DNA from 4 places in the Allorhizobium sp. nf9_anc genome. Region 3 is predicted to be linked to each of the others. Evidence: predicted binding sites of a transcription regulator. Region 3 holds the regulator's gene; each other region holds the start of a gene.
What was found. The regulator LexA, encoded in region 3, represses DNA repair genes until DNA is damaged. The targets are predictions, from matches to a motif close to TGTTCNNNNTGTGTTCNG.
Positions count from the first base shown of each region.

Region 1: the regulator LexA is predicted to act here: its motif matches at 2,942-2,959, upstream of AC02Y0_RS20160 (helicase-related protein).
Region 2: the regulator LexA is predicted to act here: its motif matches at 2,443-2,460, upstream of recA (recombinase RecA).
Region 4: the regulator LexA is predicted to act here: its motif matches at 2,865-2,882, upstream of AC02Y0_RS03605 (DUF5680 domain-containing protein).

Region 1 covers NZ_CM150481.1:4,140,779-4,146,198, reverse strand. Annotated here, with positions in the region: gene AC02Y0_RS20160 (helicase-related protein) at 1-2,780, opposite strand, end outside; gene AC02Y0_RS20155 (alpha/beta fold hydrolase) at 3,139-4,206, shown strand; gene AC02Y0_RS20150 (DUF3309 family protein) at 4,139-4,291, shown strand; gene AC02Y0_RS20145 (glycine zipper domain-containing protein) at 4,333-4,587, shown strand; gene phbB (acetoacetyl-CoA reductase) at 4,927-5,420, opposite strand, start outside.
Region 2 covers NZ_CM150481.1:1,485,071-1,490,490, forward strand. Annotated here, with positions in the region: gene cckA (cell cycle histidine kinase CckA) at 1-354, shown strand, start outside; gene AC02Y0_RS07000 (pseudouridine-5'-phosphate glycosidase) at 444-1,370, opposite strand; gene AC02Y0_RS07005 (carbohydrate kinase family protein) at 1,400-2,344, opposite strand; gene recA (recombinase RecA) at 2,587-3,675, shown strand; gene alaS (alanine--tRNA ligase) at 3,829-5,420, shown strand, end outside.
Region 3 covers NZ_CM150481.1:1,768,358-1,773,777, reverse strand. Annotated here, with positions in the region: gene AC02Y0_RS08400 (ComEC/Rec2 family competence protein) at 1-2,344, shown strand, start outside; gene lexA (transcriptional repressor LexA) at 2,325-3,038, opposite strand; gene AC02Y0_RS08390 (DUF1003 domain-containing protein) at 3,240-3,782, shown strand; gene AC02Y0_RS08385 (VOC family protein) at 3,810-4,703, shown strand; gene kdsA (3-deoxy-8-phosphooctulonate synthase) at 4,700-5,420, shown strand, end outside.
Region 4 covers NZ_CM150481.1:790,495-795,914, forward strand. Annotated here, with positions in the region: gene AC02Y0_RS03600 (hybrid sensor histidine kinase/response regulator) at 1-2,285, opposite strand, end outside; gene AC02Y0_RS03605 (DUF5680 domain-containing protein) at 2,388-2,846, opposite strand; gene AC02Y0_RS03610 (DUF1194 domain-containing protein) at 2,986-3,723, opposite strand; gene AC02Y0_RS03615 (winged helix-turn-helix domain-containing protein) at 3,708-5,420, shown strand, end outside.

The sequences.
Region 1 (5,420 bases), 2.2 Mb from region 3:
GCCTCGCCGCCTTCGCGCGGGGCCGGGTTGCGCTGGCCCTGCGGACGGCGATCGCCAGCCGGACGGCCCGTGCCACGCTGGTTGTCGTTACGACCACCCGGACGCCAGAGAAGAACGGGCTTCGGCTCGGTCGGCTCGGCCGACTGCTCTTCGGCAGCGGCAGGCTCAACCACTTCAGCGGCAACCGCTGCAGCAGGTTCTTCAGTCACAACAGCCGGTGCCTCGCCTTCGGCAGAAGCCTCGGCGGATTGGTCGGCATCATCAACGGCGTCGTCGCTCTTTTCAGTAGCCGCCGGAGCCTCAGCCGCAGCCGACCCCGTCTGAGCAGCGAGGAAAGCAGCAGCCTCTTCGGCCGAAACGCTGTCAGCACGATAGCCGAGACCCTTGAGGATCTCTTCCATGTCGTCAGGGGTGGCACCCAGAATGGAGAGCATGGCCGTCGTTGTCGTGAAGCGGCGGCCGTCATAAGCGCCGTCAGGACGCGCCGGCGAACCGGGCTTCCACTGCAGCAGCGGACGAATGAGATCTGCGAGACGCTCGAGAATGTCGATGCGCACCGCACGCTTGCCGAGGAAGCGGAAGCCGGCAAGCTTGTAGAACATGCGCTCGAAGCTCGGATCCGTGACGACAGAGGTACGGCCGGCAGCCAGCACCGGGATCAGATCGCCATAACCCGGCTTGTCGAGGCCGTCGTTCTTCAGCGCCCAGAGCAGCGTGATCAGTTCGGCCGGAGCCGGCTTCAGCAGAGCCGGCATGAAGATGTGGTAGGCGCCGAAGCGCACGCCGTAGCGGCGCATCGATGCGCGACCATCCTGGTCGAGCGTCTTGACGTCGTCTGCCACGTCACGGCGGAAGAGCACGCCCAGGTTCTCGACGAGCTGGAAGGCGAGACCCTTGGCCAGGCCCTGCAGGTCTTCTGCGCGGGAGAGGTCATCGAGCGGCTTCAGCACGGTCGAGATGTGATGATTGACGTAGCGCTCGACGCGCGCAGCAACATGATCACGGGCAATGCCGGTCAGCTGTTCGTCGGCAAGCAGAATGACACGCGGATGCAGGATGTGATCCGTACCGGTGAGACGGGCAACCGGGTCGCCGAGCCAGCGGACGAGACCATCCGAGCCGATGGCAAGGTCATTGTTGCCAGAAGCATGCAGGCGTGCTGCCCGCGCTTCGAACTCCAGCGCCAGAGCCTTGTATGCGGCGGCCTGAACTGCCTTGGCATCCGGACCTTCCATGCCGGAGATCGGCGTGAACCGGAAACCGGAGAGTTGTCCCATGGCATGGCCTTCCACGAAGACATCGCCGTTCACACTGATTTCAGCTTCCAACATTGCATTCTCTCTTAAGCGCTTCATGAGCACAGATGTCCTGCGATCAACAAAGCGTTTCGTCAACCGTTCATGTAACGCATCGGACAATCGGTCTTCGATTTCCCGCGTCTTTTCTTGCCAGTGTGTCGGATCGGCAAGCCAGCCGGGCCGGTTCGACACGTAAGTCCATGTTCTGATCTGGGCGATCCGCGCCGAAAGCGTGTCGATCTCGCCATCGGTCCGGTCTGCCCGGCGCACCTGTTCGCCGAGGAAATCCTCGTTCACGGTGCCCCGCCTGACCAAATCAAAATAGAGACTCTGAATCAGATCTGCATGCTGTGCAGGCGTAATGCGCCGATAGTCAGGCAGAGCACAGGCTTCCCAGAGTTTTTCCACGCGTTCCGGTCGGTCCGTGATGTCGGAAATCTCAGGATAGCGCGACAGATACTCAAGCGCCTGCTGATCGGTCGCCGGCAGGGCGCGCGTCAGTCCTTCGACGCGGGGTACCGCATCAAGGCTTCGCTGCAGGCCGGCAATCGACGAGAAGTCGAACTTCTCGGTCCGCCATTGCAGAACTTTGACGGGATCGAATTGATGGGTCTCAAGCCGCTCGACCAGTTCCTCATCGAACGGATCGACGCGGCCCGTAACGCCGAACGTGCCATCCTTGATGTGTCGACCGGCGCGACCGGCAATCTGGCCCAGTTCGCCTGGATTAAGATTGCGGAACTGGTAGCCGTCGAACTTGCGGTCCTGGGCAAAGGCGACATGGTCGACATCGAGGTTGAGCCCCATGCCAATGGCATCGGTGGCAACGAGATAATCGACATCGCCTTCCTGGTAGAGGCCAACCTGGGCGTTGCGCGTCCGCGGGCTGAGAGCACCCAGCACGACGGCTGCTCCGCCGCGCTGGCGCCGAATGAGCTCGGCGATCGCATAGACCTCGTCGGCGGAGAAGGCGACGATGGCGGTGCGCTGCGGCAGGCGGGTAATCTTTTTCTGGCCCGCATAGAAGATCTGCGAAAGCCGGGGGCGCTCGACGATGGTGATGCCGGGCAGCAGCTGGATGAGGATCGACTTCATCGTCGCCGAGCCGAGCAGCAGCGTCTCTTCACGCCCTCTCAGATGCAGCAGACGATCCGTGAAGATATGCCCTCTCTCAAGATCGCCGGCGAGCTGGATCTCGTCGATCGCGACGAAGGCCACTTTCGTTTCCCGCGGCATAGCCTCGACGGTGCAGACGGAAAAGCGGGCATTCGGAGGGCTGATCTTCTCTTCACCGGTGACGAGAGCGACGTTCTTGACGCCGACCCGCTCGACAACACGGGTATAGACCTCGCGGGCCAGAAGTCTGAGCGGCAACCCGATCATGCCCGACCCGTGCGCGACCATACGTTCGATGGCGAAATGGGTCTTGCCAGTGTTCGTTGGCCCCAGCACAGCGTTGACGCCGCGGCCACTCAAGATCATGGGTTGGGTATTCAAGGACCGCTCCGCTTGCCGGGACCGCGCTTCTGCATTCCGGCACCCTTGGCCAACACATGGCGACGAACAGGGGCAAAGGCAAGGCGCTTGTCGCAAACACCCCAGAATTCCTCGCAAACCCTTGATCAGAATCATCTTTCTGAATCAGGAACACTCTGCGAACGAATCAGCGACGAATCGGTGACTCCGGCTGATTCAGTGTTTGTTCACGGCTAGATCTGGAAGCCTTCTGGGCTCCGCCACACCAGATGCTGAATCACCCTCCGACCGCATCAACCTTCCCAACAGCCGGTCGATGGAACAATCGGGAACATCTTCACGTTCCGCCGCCGAGGTGAAACTGATGACGCTATCCCCGCCGCCCCCAGAATGGATCGGAAACAACGAGTTGGCTCAGGACTACGCCCTGATCCACGGCATGGTCATGGCGCCATCCTTTTGGCGCACCTATGCGCCGGACGTTGTGCGAAAATCAAAGAGCGCGGCCTACGCCCTACCCGGCCACCACCCCTGGAAACTCTCAGCACCTGGCCAGTTGATTACGCCCGAGGCGGTAGCTGCAGCCTATGCTGAGGCGCTCAGGCGCGATTTCGGCGGCAGGCCAGTCACGCTGATCGGCCACTCCACGGGCGGCTTCGTCTCGCTGCTGATTGCACGGCATTATCCCGAACTGGTGAAGTCGATCGTCTTGATCGGCGCCTTCGCCTGCGGTCGCTTCGAGGGCCAGGAGCGCCTGCCGGCCAAGCTTTTGCGCGTTCCGCGGGTTGGATACTTCCTATTTCGCCAGTTCTTCCAGCGCTGGATCTCCACGAGTGAGCAGTTTCGCTGGGGCTCTGTCGAATGCGTTTTCGACAAGGGATGCCCCTGGCAGAACGATCGCGCGGTCGAGGCCATGGAAGATGTGCGGCTGCAATTGCTGCAGGCGAGGCCCGAAGACATCGCGGCCTGCATTCATTTCATGTCGGCGACGACCCTGGTCGCGGACCTGCCGTCAATCCGTGTACCGGTTCTCAACATTGTCGGGGCCGATGACGCCATCGTGCCGCCGGCCCATCAGCTGCGCGTGTCCAAGCTGCTTCCGCAGGTGCAGACGGTCCTTCTGCGCAATTGCGGGCATCTGCCGATGGTCGAGCATCAGACCCTGACCGCAAGCGCCATCAGCGCATTCGTTGACGGCATTGCCACGCTGCAGGCGAAAAACCGCCGCCCCATGGCAGGCAAAGCCGCAGCCCAGATGTTTCAGTTCATGAGCATGAGCCTGAACCGGACGGAACAAAGTCCGGCTGGTCGCGTTCAGACCGCACAAGACAGCATTCTGCACCAAGGCTTAGGAGAGGGCCCCCATGAGTACTATCCTCATCGTCATTCTTATTCTGTTGCTGATCGGCGCCCTGCCAAACTGGGGACATAGCCGCAGATGGGGCTACGGCCCGTCGGGAGGCTTGGGCCTCGTACTGCTCATCCTCATCATCCTGATGTTGATGGGTCGAATTTGACCTGAAGTGAAAATCCAACTCGACATAAAAGGTATAGGACGATGAAAAAGACCCTTCTGGCACTCGCATTGATCGCCCCGCTCGCATCCTGCACGGCAACTGAACGTGGCGCCGGCATCGGCGCGGCTTCTGGCGCAGTCATCGGTGGCGTTGCTACCGGTAACGTCCGCGGCGCAGCCGTTGGCGCAGCAGTCGGCGGTGTCGCCGGCGCCCTGATCGGCAATTCTCAGGAACGTTCCGGCTATTGCGTCTACCGCGATCGCTACGGCCGCACCTACGAAGCACGTTGCCGCTAATAGGCATATCTGCAAAAAGCCGCCGAACCTCGGGTTCGGCGGCTTTTTTTGTGCGCGGAATTAACTTCGCGATCAAATCCGGAACGAATCAACGACGAATCGCGGACTTAAGCATCTTCCCGGTTTGTTCACCGCTAGATATTGTTGAATAACAATTAGTTAACCATAGGGCGCGGTGGATATTAAGAACTTTGCCGGCAGAAAAGAGGGCAATCCTTAACGGCCTAACCGACCTCCCATCGGAGATCCGAAACGCTACCCAGTCTTGAGATAGTTCACGCCATACAAATGCAAGAGGCCGGCACTAGGCCGGCCCCGAGGCGAAACACTGACGGTTGCTCAGACGAAGAACTGGCCACCATTCGCCGAAATCGTCGATCCCGTAATGAAGCCGGCATCATCCGAAGCGAGGAAGACAACGCAGCGGGCGATTTCTTCCGGTTCACCGAGTCTGCCGACCGGGATCTGCGGGATGATGCGCTCGTTGAGCACCTTCTCAGGGATCGCGCGCACCATCTCCGTGCCGATATAACCGGGGCAAATGGCGTTGACCGTGATGCCCTTGGCAGCGCCTTCCTGCGCCAGCGCCTTGGTGAAGCCGAGGTCACCCGCCTTGGCGGCAGAGTAGTTGGCCTGGCCCATCTGGCCCTTCTGGCCATTGATCGACGAGATGTTGATCACGCGTCCGAAACTGCGGTCGCGCATGCCTGTCCAGACCGGATGCGTCATGTTGAAGAGGCCGGTGAGGTTCGTGTTGATGACCTCGTTCCACTGGTCCGGCGTCATCTTGTGGAACATGGTGTCCCGCGTGATGCCGGCATTATTGACCAGCA
Region 2 (5,420 bases), 280 kb from region 3:
GTCGAGGACGAAGAGGCCGTTCGGCGCGGCGGCAAGCGCATGCTCGAGACGCGCGGCTATACCGTGCATGAGGCCGGTTCCGGCGTCGAAGCGCTCGACATCATGGAAGAGCTCGACGGTGCGGTCGACATCGTCGTTTCCGACGTCGTCATGCCTGAAATGGACGGCCCCACCCTGCTGACCGAGTTGAGGAAGAAATATCCGGACCTGAAGTTCATCTTCGTCTCGGGCTATGCCGAGGACGCCTTTGCCCGCAACCTGCCGGCAGACGCGAAGTTTGGCTTCCTACCGAAACCCTTCTCGCTCAAGCAGCTCGCTGTCGCTGTGCGTGAAATGCTGGACGGCGAAGGCTGAGGGCTTCCGCAGGGTTTTAGAGTATTGGTGAATCAAAGAACCCGCCGGATCGCTCCGGCGGGTTCTTTTTCATTCGGATTGTTAGTAGCTCAGCCGTTCATGGCGACGGCGATTTCGGCTGCCAGACGCGCATTATTTTCGACCAGCGCGATATTGGTCTTCAGCGAGCGGCCACCGGTTAGGTGGAAGATGTTGTCGAGCAGATAGGGCGTAACCTGCTTGCCGGCAATTTCGTCGCGTTCGGCATTGGCAAGGGCCCGGCTGATATAGATTTCCATTTCCTCGCGCGGGATCTCGTCGCCTTCCGGCACGGGGTTGGCGATCAGCATGCCGCCATCGATGCCGAGCTGGTCGCGCATCTTCTGGAAATTGGCGATGGCCGCCGGGCTCTGCAGGTTGAGCACGCTCTTGAGGCCGGAGCTGCGCGACCAGAAGGCGGGGAAGTCTTCGCTGTCATAGGTGACGACAGGTACGCCACGGGTTTCCAGCACTTCCAGTGTCTTTGGAATGTCGAGGATGGCCTTCGGGCCGGCCGACACGACGATGACGGCGGTGCGGGCCAGTTCTTCGAGGTCAGCCGAGATGTCGAAGCTCTCCTCGGCGCCGCGGTGGACGCCGCCGATGCCGCCGGTCGCAAAGACATGGATGCCGGCGCGATAGGCGGCAATCATGGTGGCGGCAACAGTGGTTGCGCCATTGCGGCGTTCGGCGATCGCAAACGCAAGATCGGCGCGCGAGAGCTTCATCACGTGCTCCATCTGCGCCAAGGCTTCGAGCTCTGCCGGCTCCAGGCCGATATGCAGCACACCCTTGATGACGGCGATGGTTGCGGGCACGGCGCCCTGCTGGCGTACGATGTCCTCGACGCTGCGGGCCATCTGCAGGTTGCCGGGATAGGGCATGCCATGGGTGATGATGGTGGATTCGAGCGCCACGATCGGGGCGCCGCGCTGCTTGGCGGCGCTGACTTCGCTCGAATAGGTGATGGGAAGGAGGGGGGAGATGGAACGGGTCATGGGGGATCTTCCGCTAGAAATTCAGGTTCTCATGACAGGAAACGGGCAGGCGGGACAAGAGCCAACTGGCGCTTGAGCCGTTCCTCGGAGAGATTTTCATCGGTTGCGTGGGGTGAGGCGAGGGTGATGGCCGCAGAGGCGGTGCCATGGCGCAAGGCCTCGGTCAGGTCGGTACCCTTCAACCTCGCATGCAGAAAGCCTGCCGCGAAAGCGTCGCCGGCGCCGGTCACATCAGCGATTTCGTCGAGTGGCACGGGTTCGATGAGCGCAATGCCCTCTGGACCGAAGGCGACCGTCGGGCCGCTGCCGCTGGTCACCGTCCCACCGGCAAGGCCTTGGGCACGCAGCAGATCCGGCCAATCCTCAGCTCTTTCCGGTCGCGATCCGGCAATGGTCTCGGCCTCCGCGCCATTCATGAAGAGGTGGCTGATGTGGGGCAGGGCGCCTTTGAACTTGACCACCTTCGCTGGCGAGATGGCGATCGCGGAAAGGCCCTTGCCCTCAGAATCGCAGACCTTCGCAAGGGCGGTCAGCGTATCTGCCGGGAGGTTTGCGTCGGTCAGCACGTGGTTTGTGCTCGCCAGGCTGTCGCGCAGAGACCGCGCCTTCAGGCGGCGGGCCGAGAAGGCATCATAAAGCGCCATGTCGGCAAGCGCGATCACCAGGTTGCCGTCGCGCTCAAGGATCGCCGTATAGCTCGGCGTCGCGCGATCGAGGAACATCACCGGCTGATCGTCGAGGCCAGCGCGCTCGGCGGCATCGGCGACCATCTGGCCGGCTGCATCACCACCTCGGGGTGCGATCAGGCGGACCGCGCGACCGAGCCGCGAGAGATTGCGGGCCGCATTGAAGACGCCGCCGCCGGCTTCCTCGAACCATTGCCCGGGATTGCTGGCACCGGGCTTCGTGTCGCCGAATATGCGTGCCCGGCGGTCGATATGCGCGCCACCGATGGCGAGGATTTCAACGGTCATCTATCGCTCTCCGGAGCCCGCAAATATCGAATCGAACTGGTTCTCAAGGCTGCAGCATGCGGGCCCCGCCGTTCCCATATCGCTAACCGCTGATATGGTGGAACATCTCTCGAACACTCTTGCAAAAATGGTTTCGAAACAACCACTTCGCATGCTCTTGCAAAATGAGAACAAAAAGTGTACATATTCCCCATCGGCGGCTTCATTGCCTATGCGGCCTCAATAACCTAAAGGTGGATCAAATGGCACAGAATTCTTTGCGGCTTGTAGAGGACAAATCGGTGGATAAAAGCAAGGCATTGGAAGCGGCGCTCTCGCAGATCGAACGGTCGTTCGGCAAGGGCTCGATCATGAAGCTCGGCGCGAACGAGAGCGTGGTCGAAGTCGAGACGGTCTCGACGGGGTCGCTCAGCCTCGATATCGCGCTCGGCATCGGCGGTCTGCCGAAGGGGCGCATCATTGAAATTTACGGCCCGGAAAGCTCGGGTAAGACGACGCTTGCGCTGCAGACGATTGCAGAGGCCCAGAAGAAGGGCGGCATCTGCGCCTTCGTCGACGCTGAACACGCGCTTGATCCGATCTATGCCCGCAAGCTCGGCGTCGACCTGCAGAACCTCCTGATCTCGCAGCCTGATACCGGCGAACAGGCGCTTGAAATCACCGACACGCTGGTGCGCTCCGGCGCGATCGACGTTCTCGTCGTCGACTCGGTTGCAGCGCTGACCCCGCGCGCCGAAATCGAAGGCGAAATGGGCGACAGCCTGCCGGGCATGCAGGCCCGTCTGATGAGCCAGGCGCTGCGCAAGCTGACCGCCTCGATCTCGCGCTCGAAGACCATGGTGATCTTCATCAACCAGATCCGCATGAAGATCGGCGTCATGTTCGGTTCGCCGGAAACGACGACCGGCGGTAACGCGCTGAAGTTCTACGCCTCTGTGCGCCTTGACATCCGCCGTATCGGCGCGGTCAAGGATCGCGAAGAGGTTGTCGGCAACCAGACCCGCGTCAAGGTCGTCAAGAACAAGATGGCGCCGCCCTTCAAGCAGGTCGAATTCGACATCATGTATGGCGAAGGCGTGTCGAAGACCGGCGAACTCGTCGACCTCGGCGTCAAGGCCGGCATCGTCGAGAAGTCGGGGGCCTGGTTCTCCTATAACAGCCAGCGTCTCGGCCAGGGTCGTGAAAACGCCAAGCTCTTCCTGCGCGACAATCCGCCCGTGGCTCAGGAAATCGAGATGGCGTTGCGCCAGAATGCCGGTCTGATTGCGGAAAAGTTCCTGCAGAATGGCGGACCGGATGCCAATGACGGCGATGGTGCCGACGACGCGTAAGGCGTTTGGCCTTTATCTGAAAGTTTTGCCGGCCGCGTTTCCCTGGAGGCGCGGCCGTTTTCGTTGCGGCTGCTGGACAGGGAAGAAGCCGGGCGATAAAAGCCATTGATTTTGCAAATTGGCCGGCTTCCCGGCCTGAATGAAGGGCGTGACATGAGCGGTGTAAACGACATCCGGTCGACTTTTCTCGATTACTTCAAGACGAACGGTCACGAGGTCGTTTCCTCCAGCCCGCTGGTGCCGCGCAATGACCCGACACTGATGTTCACCAATGCCGGCATGGTGCAGTTCAAGAACGTCTTTACGGGTCTCGAACAGCGTCCGTATTCGACCGCTGCGACCGCGCAGAAATGCGTGCGCGCCGGCGGCAAGCACAATGACCTCGACAATGTCGGTTATACCGCCCGCCACCACACCTTCTTCGAAATGCTCGGCAACTTCTCCTTTGGCGACTATTTCAAGGAGCGTGCGATCGAGCTTGCCTGGAACCTGATCACCAAGGAATTCGGCATCGACCGGAACCGCCTGCTGGTCACCGTCTATCACACCGATGACGAGGCCCACGCTCTGTGGAAGAAGATCGCCGGGCTCTCCGACGACAAGATCATCCGCATCGCGACCAACGACAATTTCTGGGCCATGGGGGACACCGGTCCTTGCGGTCCCTGCTCGGAAATCTTCTACGATCACGGCGACCATATCTGGGGTGGCCCTCCGGGCTCGCCGGAAGAAGACGGTGACCGTTTCATCGAGATCTGGAACCTCGTCTTCATGCAGTATGAGCAGGTGACGAAGGAAGAGCGCATCAACCTGCCGCGCCCGTCGATCGACACCGGCATGGGACTGGAGCGCGTTGCCGCCCTGTTGCAGGGCAAGCACGACAATTATGACATCGACCTCTTCCGCGCCCTGATCGATGCTTCCGTCGATCTCACCGGGGTCAAGGCCGAGGGCGAGCGCCGCGCCAGCCACCGCGTCATCGCCGACCACCTTCGCTCGTCGGCCTTCCTGATCGCCGATGGCGTTCTGCCGTCGAACGAAGGCCGCGGCTACGTGCTCCGCCGCATCATGCGCCGCGCCATGCGCCATGCGCAGCTTCTCGGCGCCAAGGATCCGATCATCTACAAGCTGCTGCCGGTTCTGGTGCAGCAGATGGGTCGCGCCTATCCGGAACTGGGCCGTGCCGAGTCCCTGATCTCGGAGACCCTGAAGCTCGAAGAAACCCGTTTCCGCAAGACGCTGGAGCGCGGCCTGACGCTGCTCTCCGACGCGACCGCGACGCTCGACAAGGGCGACAGCCTCGACGGCGAGACCGCGTTCAAGCTCTACGACACCTATGGCTTCCCGCTCGACCTGACCCAGGACGCGTTGCGCGGCCGGGAAATCGGCGTCGATCTGACCGGCTTCAATGATGCCATGCAGCGCCAGAAAGCCGAGGCGCGCGCCAATTGGGCCGGCTCCGGCGACAAGGCCCAGGAGACCGTCTGGTTCGAGCTCAAGGAAAAATTCGGCGCGACCGAATTCCTCGGCTACAGCTCTGAAACTGCCGAAGGCCAGGTGCTGGCCATCGTCAAGGACGGCAAGGTCGTCGAAAAGGCGAGCGCCGGTGAAGAGGTTCAGATCGTCGTCAATCAGACGCCGTTTTACGGCGAGTCCGGTGGCCAGATGGGCGACACCGGCGAGATCGTCGGTGAAGGCTATTCGCTCGCCGTCAGCGATACCCAGAAAAAGGGCGAGGGCGTCTT
Region 3 (5,420 bases):
GATTGGGCTTCATATCAGGCAGTGCACAACGGACGAGGTTCGCCATGGGCATCTCTTCCTCTTCGTGCCGGTCTGCCTGGGCGCAGGCGCTGCAATCTGGTTTTCCGTCAAGAGCCCGCCTTCTGCTTGGGTTCTTTTTTCCATCCTCACCGTGCTTTCGATCCCACTCGTGCGGTCGCTCAGACACACCGCCTCGCACATCCTCCTTTGGAGCATATGTCTGACTGTCATCGGGATGCTGCTGGCGGAGTGGGAGACCCGCCGACTGTCGACTGTGATCCTTGACCAGCCGCTCGTCACAACCGTGAGCGGGATCGTCGAGCGAAGGGAGCAGGGCGCAGCCGGCGAATGGCGCTACACTATGCGGATCCTGCAGACGGTCGAGCCAACGGTGCGGCGCCCGCCCGAACGTGTGAACCTGCTTGCCCGCAGCAAGCATGTGCCGGCCGCGATCGGGGAGCGCCTTACTGGCCGCGCGCGGCTCTCTCCCCCGTCCGGTCCGGCCCTGCCGGGTCTCAACGACTTTGCCTTCCAGAGCTACTTTGCCGGAATCGGTGCTGTTGGTTTCTTTCTCGGCCCACCGAAGCTGGAGCCGGGAGGGCAGGGGGATGCCGTGGGCCTCGCTGCACGCTTCGATGCGGCTTTGTTTTCGCTCAGAGACCGCATTTCGAATCGCATCCGCGAAGTCCTTCCCGGAGACCCCGGAGCCTTCGCCGCCTCGATCATCACCGGCGAGCGTCGCTCCGTGTCGGAGAACGCGACAGAGGCGCTGCGGGTCTCGGGACTTGCGCATATCACCGCGATCTCCGGTCTCAACATGGCGCTTGCGGCCGGTATCTTTTTCGTCGGCTTGCGTGGCCTGCTCAGCCTCGTGCCTGTTCTGGCCCAGCGCTATCCGATCAAGAAGATCGCGGCGGTGGGCGCGCTCATCGCGACGACCGGCTATGTTCTGATCTCCGGCTATCAGGTCTCGGCGCTCCGAGCCTATCTGATGACAGCAATCATGCTGACGGCCGTGCTTTTCGACCGGCCCGCCATCAGCCTGCGCAATCTCGCCCTGGCGGCGGTTGCCATCCTCTGTGTCCAACCGTCCACCGTCATGGGGCCGAGCTTCCAGATGTCGTTTGCGGCGACCGCCGGATTGATCGCGGGCTATGCCGGGTGGCGGGCAAGGCCGCGCGCGATCCTTCCGCCTGCGCGGTCTGTCGGCATGCGGATTGCAGCGGCAAGCGCCACATTTGTCGGTGGTACGCTTGCGACCTCCCTCATCGGCGGGATGGCAACGGCGATCTTTGCCATCACCCACTTTCACCGGCTCTCGACTCACGGCCTCGAAGCCAATCTCGCTGCAATGCCCCTGATCTCAATCGTCGTCATGCCCGCCGGCTTCATCGCCATGCTGATGATGCCGCTTGGTCTCGATGCGCCATTCTTTTGGGTGATGGGGCAGGGATTGGAACTGGTGCTGCTGGTCGCACACACCGTGGCCGGATGGGGTGGAGGCTACGTTTTCCCGCGATTGCCGGCCTCGTTCCTGATCGGCACGGTCGCCGGGATGCTGCTGCTGACGCTCCTGCGCACGCGCCTTCGCCATGCAGGCACGGCGTTGATCGCTATTACCGTCGCTGCAACATGGTGGGCACCGCCGGAGAAGCCAAGCGACGTGCTGATCAGCGAAGACGCACGCCTCGTGGCCGTCTGGACAGGGGAAGACCGAGGTGCCAGCCTCGCCACCAACCGCACGCGGCCGTCGGCCTTCCTGTTCGATCAGTGGCAGCCCGTCCTCGGTATCGACAAGCCCGTGCCGCCTCTGATGCTTGAGCTCGGGCCATTGCCGCCGTCACCCGATTGGCGCCTGGGCGAGACATGGACGGATGTCCAGCAACAGGAAGCAGAAGCGATCTTCGACCGCCTGATCACCTCGGCCGAGACCAGCCGCTTCGTCTGCATAAGTCAGGCGTGCGCGTTGAAGCTGATATCCGGAAAAACACTGATGACGGTCGACCGTTCCGAACTTCTCGGCGCAGCGTGTGACCGCGCCGATCTGGTCGTCCTCGCCGCGAGGACCCGGCAAACCTATTGCCGATCCGGTGCGGTTCTCTTCTCGCAGACCAGCCTGAGGGCCACTGGCGCTATCGAGATCTCAGGCATCGCAAACATGCCGCAAGGCCTGGCGATCAAAACTTCTTTCGAGGGGGCGGCGCGGCCTTGGACCGCGCACCGCCTTTATGACTGGCGAACCGGACAGGCCGATATAGAGCACCTAGCGCCTGAACCATTCAGCCGCGGCATGAAACGGCCGCTAGCGGACCCCATACCCGACATCAATGATAGCGGCGAATAAGCCCCACCAGCTTGCCCTGGATCTTGACGCGATCCGGCGGGAAGATGCGTGTTTCATAAGCCGGGTTCGCGGCCTCAAGCGCGATCGAGGCGCCTCGGCGGCGGAAGCGCTTCAATGTTGCTTCCTCGTCATCGACGAGGGCTACGATTATGTCGCCCGGATTGGCATTCGAGGCATTGCGAATGATGACCGTATCGCCGTCGAGAATGCCGGCTTCGATCATCGAATCACCCTTGACCTCAAGGGCGTAGTGATCCCCAGCGCCGATCATTTCGGCAGGCACCGTGATGTCATGCGTATTGTTCTGGATAGCCGAGATCGGCACACCGGCCGCGATTCGCCCCATGACCGGGACCGACACAGACGAGCTGCTCTCTTCCACCGGCGGCTTGGTGAGGCTTGGTGGCGGCGTCTTGCCGAGGCTGCCCTCGATCACGCTAGGCGCAAAGCCGCGACGCGGCTGCAGGCTCGGCGTATAGGCTTCCGGGAGCTTGATCACCTCGAGCGCACGAGCCCTGTTCGGCAGGCGGCGGATAAAGCCGCGTTCTTCGAGAGCCGTGATCAGTCGATGGATGCCGGATTTCGATGCGAGGTCCAGCGCATCCTTCATCTCGTCGAAGGACGGCGGGACACCCGATTCCTTCATCCGTTCGTGGATGAAGAGAAGCAGTTCCTGTTGCTTGCGCGTCAGCATATGTGGAGCCCCTTAGGGTGAAACAAATCCAGAACAGACACTATATGTTCCATTTGTGTTCCGCAAGTGGATAAATTTCCGTGAAGAGCCGGTGAGAAAATGCGATAGCCCGAGATGAAACTTGGCAACAAGACAGGATCGGCGCGCGGCGCTGCCAAAAAGACGTCTCGCATGCCGTGAGACCCTTTCGGGAAGTGGGATATGCTGAAAGACATCGAAAAGATTGTATTGGGCAAGCAGACCGCCGACCTGACCTCGGCCGAGAAGAAGGTGTTGAGCAAGGCGCGCGAACGCCGGACGGTCTCGACCAATGCCGGCGAGGACTTTCTAGCCGGCGCCACCTTCGGCCAACGTCTCGCGGATGCGATCGCGAGGGTCGGCGGATCCTGGGCTTTCATCATCGGGTTCATGCTCTTCCTCGTCGCCTGGGTATTCCTCAACACGGTCCTTCTTTCGACGCGCGCGCTAGACCCCTATCCCTTCATCTTTCTGAACCTCATTCTGTCCATGCTGGCGGCCATCCAGGCGCCGATCATCATGATGAGCCAGAACCGTCAGACGGAGCGCGATCGCTTCATGGCGGCCAAGGATTATGAGATCAACCTGAAGGCCGAGATCGAGGTCTTGGCGCTGCACCACAAGATCGATGAGCAGGTCCTAAAGGAACTGCGTGAGACCCGCGAGGAGATCGATGCCCTGCGCAAGGCGGTCGAGGCCCTTTCAAGCCGACCGAACAATTCCTAAATCTAGCTTCTGAAACAGAGACAAGTCATGTCCCATCCCATGTCTGCGCCGCGCGCCATCGATCACCTCGTCCTGCCCGTGGTCGATCTAGAGACCGGCCGAAACCGTCTGAACCAGCTCGGCTTCACGGTCGCCGCCGACGCGCGCCATCCCTTCGGCACAGAGAACGCCTGCGTCTTCTTCGCCGACGACACCTATCTTGAGCCGCTCGCCGTCGGAAGTCGCGAGGATTGCCTGGAGGCGCAGCGCAACAACAATGTCTTTGTGGCGCGCGACCAGGCCTTCCGCTTTCGTCGCGGTGAGGGGCTTTCTGCCTTCGTCGTCAAGACCGATGATGCGGCAGCCGATGATGCGCATTACCACGCCGAGGGGCAGAGCGCCGGTCCCTTGCTCGAATTCGCGCGCCAGTTTCGCTTCCCTGATGGTCGAACGGCGGAAGGCGCCTTTCGACTTGCCTTCGCAGCGGATCTGAGGGCGCCGGATTTCTTCGCCTTTGCCTGTGAGCGCGTGAACCCGCTTCCCGCTGATCGCGGCGCCCTGACTGTCCATCAAAATGGGTCGACGGGTTTAAAGCGGATCGTTCTGGTCGAGGAAAACCCGAGCGACTTCCAATATCTGCTGGAAATGGTGCTTGAGCAGCGCGACGTCACCGCCCACTCCTTCGGCCTCTCGATCGAAACCGCCAATGCGGCCGTCGATGTTCTGACGCCCGAAGGCTTCTTCGCCCATTACGGCCAGGATCTTCCCCTCTCAGAGCGTGGTCTCCTGGGTGCAGCGGTGGTCATCTCCACCGCTGATCTCGGCGTGACAGAAGCCTGCCTCGCTGCTAATGGCGTCCACTATCACAAAACGGGCGCGCGCCTCGTTGTCGCGCCGGAAAAGGGGCAAGGCGTGACCTTCGCCTTCGAGGAGTTGAAATGAGCGTTTCTCCCAATTCGGAAGTCGTGGTCGGTGAAGGCGCGGGCAAGGCCGTCTTCTCGCAGAAGGGCCGTTTCGCCCTGATCGCAGGTCCCTGCCAGATGGAAAGCCGCGATCACGCCTTCATGATCGCCGGCCAGCTCGTCGAGCTCTGCCGCGAACTCGGCCTCGGCCTCGTCTACAAGTCCTCCTTCGACAAGGCGAACCGCACCTCGCTGTCCGCCGAGCGCGGCATTGGCCTGGAAACGGCAATGGAAGTCTTCGCCGACATCAAGAAGGAATTCGGCGTTCCGGTTCTCACTGACATCCACACCGAAGAACAGTGCGCTGCGGTCGCCCCGACCGTCGACATCCTGCAGATCCCGGCTTTCCTCTGCCGCCAGACAGACTTGCTTGTTGCTGCCGCCAAGACCGGTCGCGCGATCAACGTCAAGAAGGGCCAGTTCCTCGCCCCCTGGGACATGAAGAACGTCCTCAACAAGATCACCGGTTCCGGCAACCCGAATGTGCTGCTCTGCGAACGCGGCGCCTCATTCGGCTACAACACGCTCGTCTCCGACATGCGCTCGCTGCCGATCATGGCCGCCATGGGCGCGCCCGTTGTTTTCGATGCCACCCACTCGGTGCAGCAGCCGGGCGGGCAGGGCGGCTCCTCCGGTGGCCAGCGCGAATTCGTCGAGACGCTTGCCCGGGCGGCAGTCGCCGTGGGTGTCGGCGGTC
Region 4 (5,420 bases), 980 kb from region 3:
ATATCGATCAACTGGTCGAGGAAATCCTGGATGTTGACCTCGTTGGAGAAGACCTGCAGGCGGCCGGCTTCGATCTTGGAGATATCGAGGAGCCCGTCGATCAGACCCGACAAGTGGTCGGCGGAGCGGCGGATGACCTTGATCGCCGACTGGCGCGGCACGGGGATCGTCTCGTCGCGCTCGAGGATCTGGGCGTAGCCTAGCACCGCATTCAGCGGTGTGCGCAGCTCGTGGCTCAAGCCGACGACATAGCGGCTCTTGGCGCGGTTGGCTGCCTCAGCGGTTTCCTTGGCGTTCTGGAGCGCTGCGTCCGTCTTGCGGTGGGCCGCTATCTCCTTGAGCAGCAACGTGTTCTGGCGAGAAGATTCCTCCTCGGCGACGACGCGGCTGTCATGGGCGAGCACGTAGAACCAGGAGACGATGCCGGCGATGATGGCGAAGATGAAGAAGACGACGGTCACCGTGCGGTTGACCACGTCGGTCATGTCGGGCGTCGCGGCATTCACCTGATGGGCAATCAGCGCCAGGATGCCACCGATGACGGAGATCGACACCAAGGCGGTCAGCGCATAGCGGCCGAGACGGGTCGAGAAGGTTTCGAGCATCGCCTCGGGCAGGAAGGCGCGCGCCACTGTCGCGGCCTGTGCGTTGATCTTCGCATGCGGCTTGCACATGTCGTGGCAGCGGCTGTCAAGCGTGCAGCAGAGCGAGCAGATCGGTGCCGCGTAGGCGGGACACCAGGCCATGTCCTCCGGCTCGAAAGGGTGTTCGCAGATCGAGCAGGTGATGCCCGTTTGGTTCTTCCAGCTGTGGCGGGGTTTGCGGGCAAGGTAGAATTTGCCTTCCGTCCACCAGGCGATGAGCGGCGAAATGAGGAAGGCCACCAGGGTGACATAGGTCGAGAGCGACGCCATGAGGTCGCCGAAGGTGCCAAAATGGGCGGCGAGCGACAGCCCTGCCGACAGCGCCATGGTGCCGCAGCCGACCGGATTGATGTCGTAGAGATGGGCGCGCTTGAACTCGATGCCGGGCGGTGAGAGGCCAAGCTTCTTGTTGATGAAGAGATCGGCGGAGATGGCGCAGAGCCAGCTCATGGCGATGATCGAGAAAATGCCGAGCGTCTCTTCGAGCAGGCCGTAGATGCCAAGCTCCATCAACAGGAGCGCGATCGCCACGTTGAAGACGAGCCAGACGACGCGGCCCGGATGGCTGTGGGTCAGGCGCGAGAAGAAATTCGACCAGGCGAGCGAGCCCGCATAGGCGTTCATCACGTTGATCTTGAGCTGCGAGATGACCACGAAGCCGGCCATCAGCAGCATGGCCGCTGTCTCGTTCGGCAGCATATAGCCAAAGGCCGCCACATACATGTGGGCGGGGTCGGCCGCCTCGCTGATCGGGACGCCGGTCGAGAGCGTGAGGACCGCGAGGAAGGAGCCGGCGAGCAGTTTCGGCACGCCGAGCACGACCCAGCCGGAGCCTGCGAGGAAGATCGCGATGCGGTGATGCAGCTTGCGCGCACCCTCCGGCGGCAGGAAGCGCAGGAAGTCGACCTGCTCGCCGATCTGCGGCATGAGCGCCAGGATCACGGCGGAGGCGGCGCCGAATTCCAGGAGATCGAAGGGGGCCGCCTGGCCGAGATGGGCGTTGGAATGGTTGATGCCGGCAAAGGCGCGCCAGAGGTCGATCTTCTCCCAGTCGAGGAAGGCGATGAAGACAAAGGGCAGGATGTTCAGCACGATCCAGAAAGGCTGGGTGAGCAGCTGGAACTTCGAGATCATCCGGATGCCATAGGTGACCAGCGGCAGAACGACGATCGCCGAGATGATGTAACCGAGCCAGAGCGGAATGCCGAAGGCGAGTTCCAGCGCCTTGGTCATGATCGATGCCTCGATGGCAAAGAGCATGAAGGTGAAGGCGGCATAGATCAGCGAGGTGATGGTCGAGCCGATATAGCCGAAGCCGGCACCCCGGGTCAGCAGATCGATGTCGACGCCGTGGCGGATCGCGTATTTGCTGATCGGGATCCCGACCAGCAGCATCAGGATGGCGGCGACGATGATGGCGAAGAAAGCGTTGGTCGTGCCATAGGCAATGGTGATCGTGCCGCCGATCGCCTCCAGCGCTAGAAACGAGATGGCGCCGATCGCGGTCTGGGAGATCCGGCTTGAGGAAAACTTGCGGGCGCTCTTGGCGGTAAAGCGCAGCGCATAGTCTTCCAGCGTCTGGTTCGCGACCCAGCGATTGTATTCGCGACGAACGGGGATGATGCGTTGGCGTGCCGGCATGCCTAAAATCTAGCGCCTTTTGTGGATTGGCTTTCCTTTAGGCATTTTCACGGGATTGTCCAGAATAGCAAGGGCAGAGAAAGGGCTAGCCGACAGTTGGTGTCATGGCTTTATAAGGCCGCCATGATAGTCGAGACGATAGGCGAGCCGGTCGTTGACGAGGATGCGTTCGACGCCCTGAAAACTCGCCACGTCGCCGATGGATTCATCGATATATTCGCCAAGTGCATGCTGAAAACTGAAGCCGCCGAGAAAGCGGTTCTGCTGATAAAGCGCGATCAGCGCCTGCTTGATGATGGAGCCCGCCTTCTCCGCGTCGAGCCGGTTGGGATCGATGATGCGACCGTAGTAGTTGAGTGCCCAGACGGGGCTTCCATCCTTCCAGACCACTTCCTGGCCGATGAAATCCGTGCCGCCGAAATAGCTGTCGAGATAGCGGAAGGGACCGCATTCGTAGCGCAGATCATGGGCCGCCAGACGTGAGCCTTGCGGTTCGGCGGCTTTGCCGCCGACATAACACGCGGCCTTTGCGTCAACGATGAACTGTTCGAGTGCGCGCATCGATTCTCTCTCTGCCCTTGGAACAAAGAGAGAACTTAAAGTTGCCGGTCGCCGTTGACAACCCTGCCTCGACAGGGGTTTTCGAGCTAATCTGTGCCTAAGCAGGCAAGTCCTACAGCGGGTTCACACCGGCATTGCTTCAAAACGTCGATCGTCTGCCGCCGCGTTCTCCCGCGGCCAGCAGCATGCTTTGCATCACAAGCCTGGGATAGGTGCTGATGCCGGGCGAGGCGGCAGCAAAAGCGCCCCTGCCTGCAACGACGTGCTGTTTCAGATAGTCTGTCGCAGCGTCCGTCATGTCTCCGCCGTCTGGCGCAAATGCCACAGCGTTGATCGTATAGTCCTCCCGCTGATACCGGTTCTTCGTGCTTCTCGGCGGTTGCCTGTCTTCATCCGCGTAAACAGTCGAGACGTTGATGATCTTGTTCCTTGCGGCAAAGGGCATCGTCCGCATCGCTTCATGGGCGAGGTCGATGGCGTCAACCGGCGAGGCTGATGCATTGGACGCCGGGACTTCGGCCTTTGCCGTCGCTGCTTCGATCATTCCGGCGGCTTCGCGCGCCTTGTCCGCAGAGCAGATCACGATCCAGGGGAGGATGGTTTGTGCGCGTCCATCGCCCGACCATTCCAGGTAGTGAAGACCCAGGCACCGATCGTTGGAAAGAGCCCGATCGGCGAATGCCGGTGACTTAAGTGCAGCGACATGGGCGCTGATCTGCGCTGCCCGTTCTACAGCTGTCACATATATAGAATTTTCAACCGCCAGCACTATCGCAGTATCCACGGTTGACCGTTGCCTCGCATCCGCTGACGGTGAAGCAACCATCACAATCGCCGTCGTTACGAGCGATGCAAATATTCTTGTTCGCAATTTCATGTTTATGTCCCTCCGCCAATTTCAATTGGATTCCGATCCCTATCTACTGGTATTGGCGAGCCGTCTTTGAACGTCGCGGCCCTTCATTCCGAGGGTCTGTTCATGCAATGCCTTTGTTGCAGAATTATTTGATTTCATCTTTGGTGGGACCAATGAAGCGCTATATCGATCTGCTTTTCGATCAAGACATGACTTCGGCTCAACGAAATGGGGAATTGATCCGTTTCACGAAGAATGAGCGTTTGCTGCTTGAGGCCTTCACGCAAAAGGCGGGGCGCGTGCTGACGCGGGCTGCTTTGCTGGATGCGATTTCAGGCACCGGCTCCGATCGCTCCGATCGCAATATCGACTTTGTCATCACAAGGTTGCGCGCCAAGCTCGGGGACAGTGTCAAGCAGCCGCGCTTTCTCGCCACGCGTTATGGCGAAGGTTATGTCTGGATAGCGCAGCCTGAAGAGGTCGATCTGAGCGACGTCTTCCTCGTGGTCGGCCCGGTTTACGGTCTGGAGGGGGAGGCCTTTGAACCTCAGGTTCGCGAGGTCATCCACCACCTTTGCCATTTGCTTTCGGAACGGCTTGCAAAGCCGCGTACGGTTGTCTTTTCATCCACTCTGGATCCGCGGCAACAGGCGCGCAGCGCCGAGTATTGCCTGGAACTGGCATTCCTCCGGGATGGCGACAAGCTTCACGCCCGGGCCGTGCTGAGGTCTGCGCGCAGTTGGCAGACGGTCAAGGTGTCGAAGCTGCTGATCGACTGGCTGCTTGTAGGTGAAAACGATCAGGGGATCGCGGCGCTTGCGAGTGAAGTGATCGACGAGATGGTCTTCCATGCCTCAGACCGGGGTACGCAGGCGAGCGCCATACCGCTGGAGCTCAGCATGCATGAGGCCGCCCGGATGTTCGGGATGCCGGATCAGGGATGGTTGGACAGCGGCGAGATGCTCGCCCGAAAGCGGGCCGAAGACCCGACCGACGCGAAGGTGGCGGTGATGTGGGCGTCCCATCTCTATGCGATCCTTGTCATCGGACCTGTCACCTTCGGGCTCACCGATGAACGGCGGGAGGAGATCGAGCGAGAAATCGAGGCGACGTGCCTTGGCTGCCTGCCAGACGTTCAGAACAGTCCGGTTTTGAGGGCCTGTATCGCAAAGCTGCTGTTTTTCGTCGACCGCCGCCATCTCGATTTATCCGAAAGCCTTGTGCGCGAAATTTTGGAAAGCCCGGACCTCGAACTCTCGGTCGTCTATCCGCTTCTGGGCCAATTGCGGGCCCTGCGCGGCGAGTTCACGGATGCGTTGCGCTACTTTGACCATGCGCTGCGCACGGCAGAGATCGGCTCGCAGTATCACATCTACATTGCCGTCCTCAGGCTCTCGATGTTCCTGGCATCGGGTCAACGTGAGCAGCTCGAGCGCGAAGCCGAAGCGTTGTATCGGCTCTCGCCCCAGACGCTATACACGGTCGGTATCTTTCTCGGCGGACCCGATGACCCGCTCAGGCCCGAGCACGATGCTGTGCTCACCGCACGCGGCCCGGAGGGGGCACTCGAGATGTTGAAATATCTCTACAATACCTCGGCAAGGCAATTCGCCTCGCCCGTTCACAGGGAGCGGGTCTATTCTGGTTTTGCGTCGCAAGTCGAGCGCAAGTTCGGGGTTCGGTTCGTTCCCCCGGAACTGCGGACCCTTCGCGGTTCG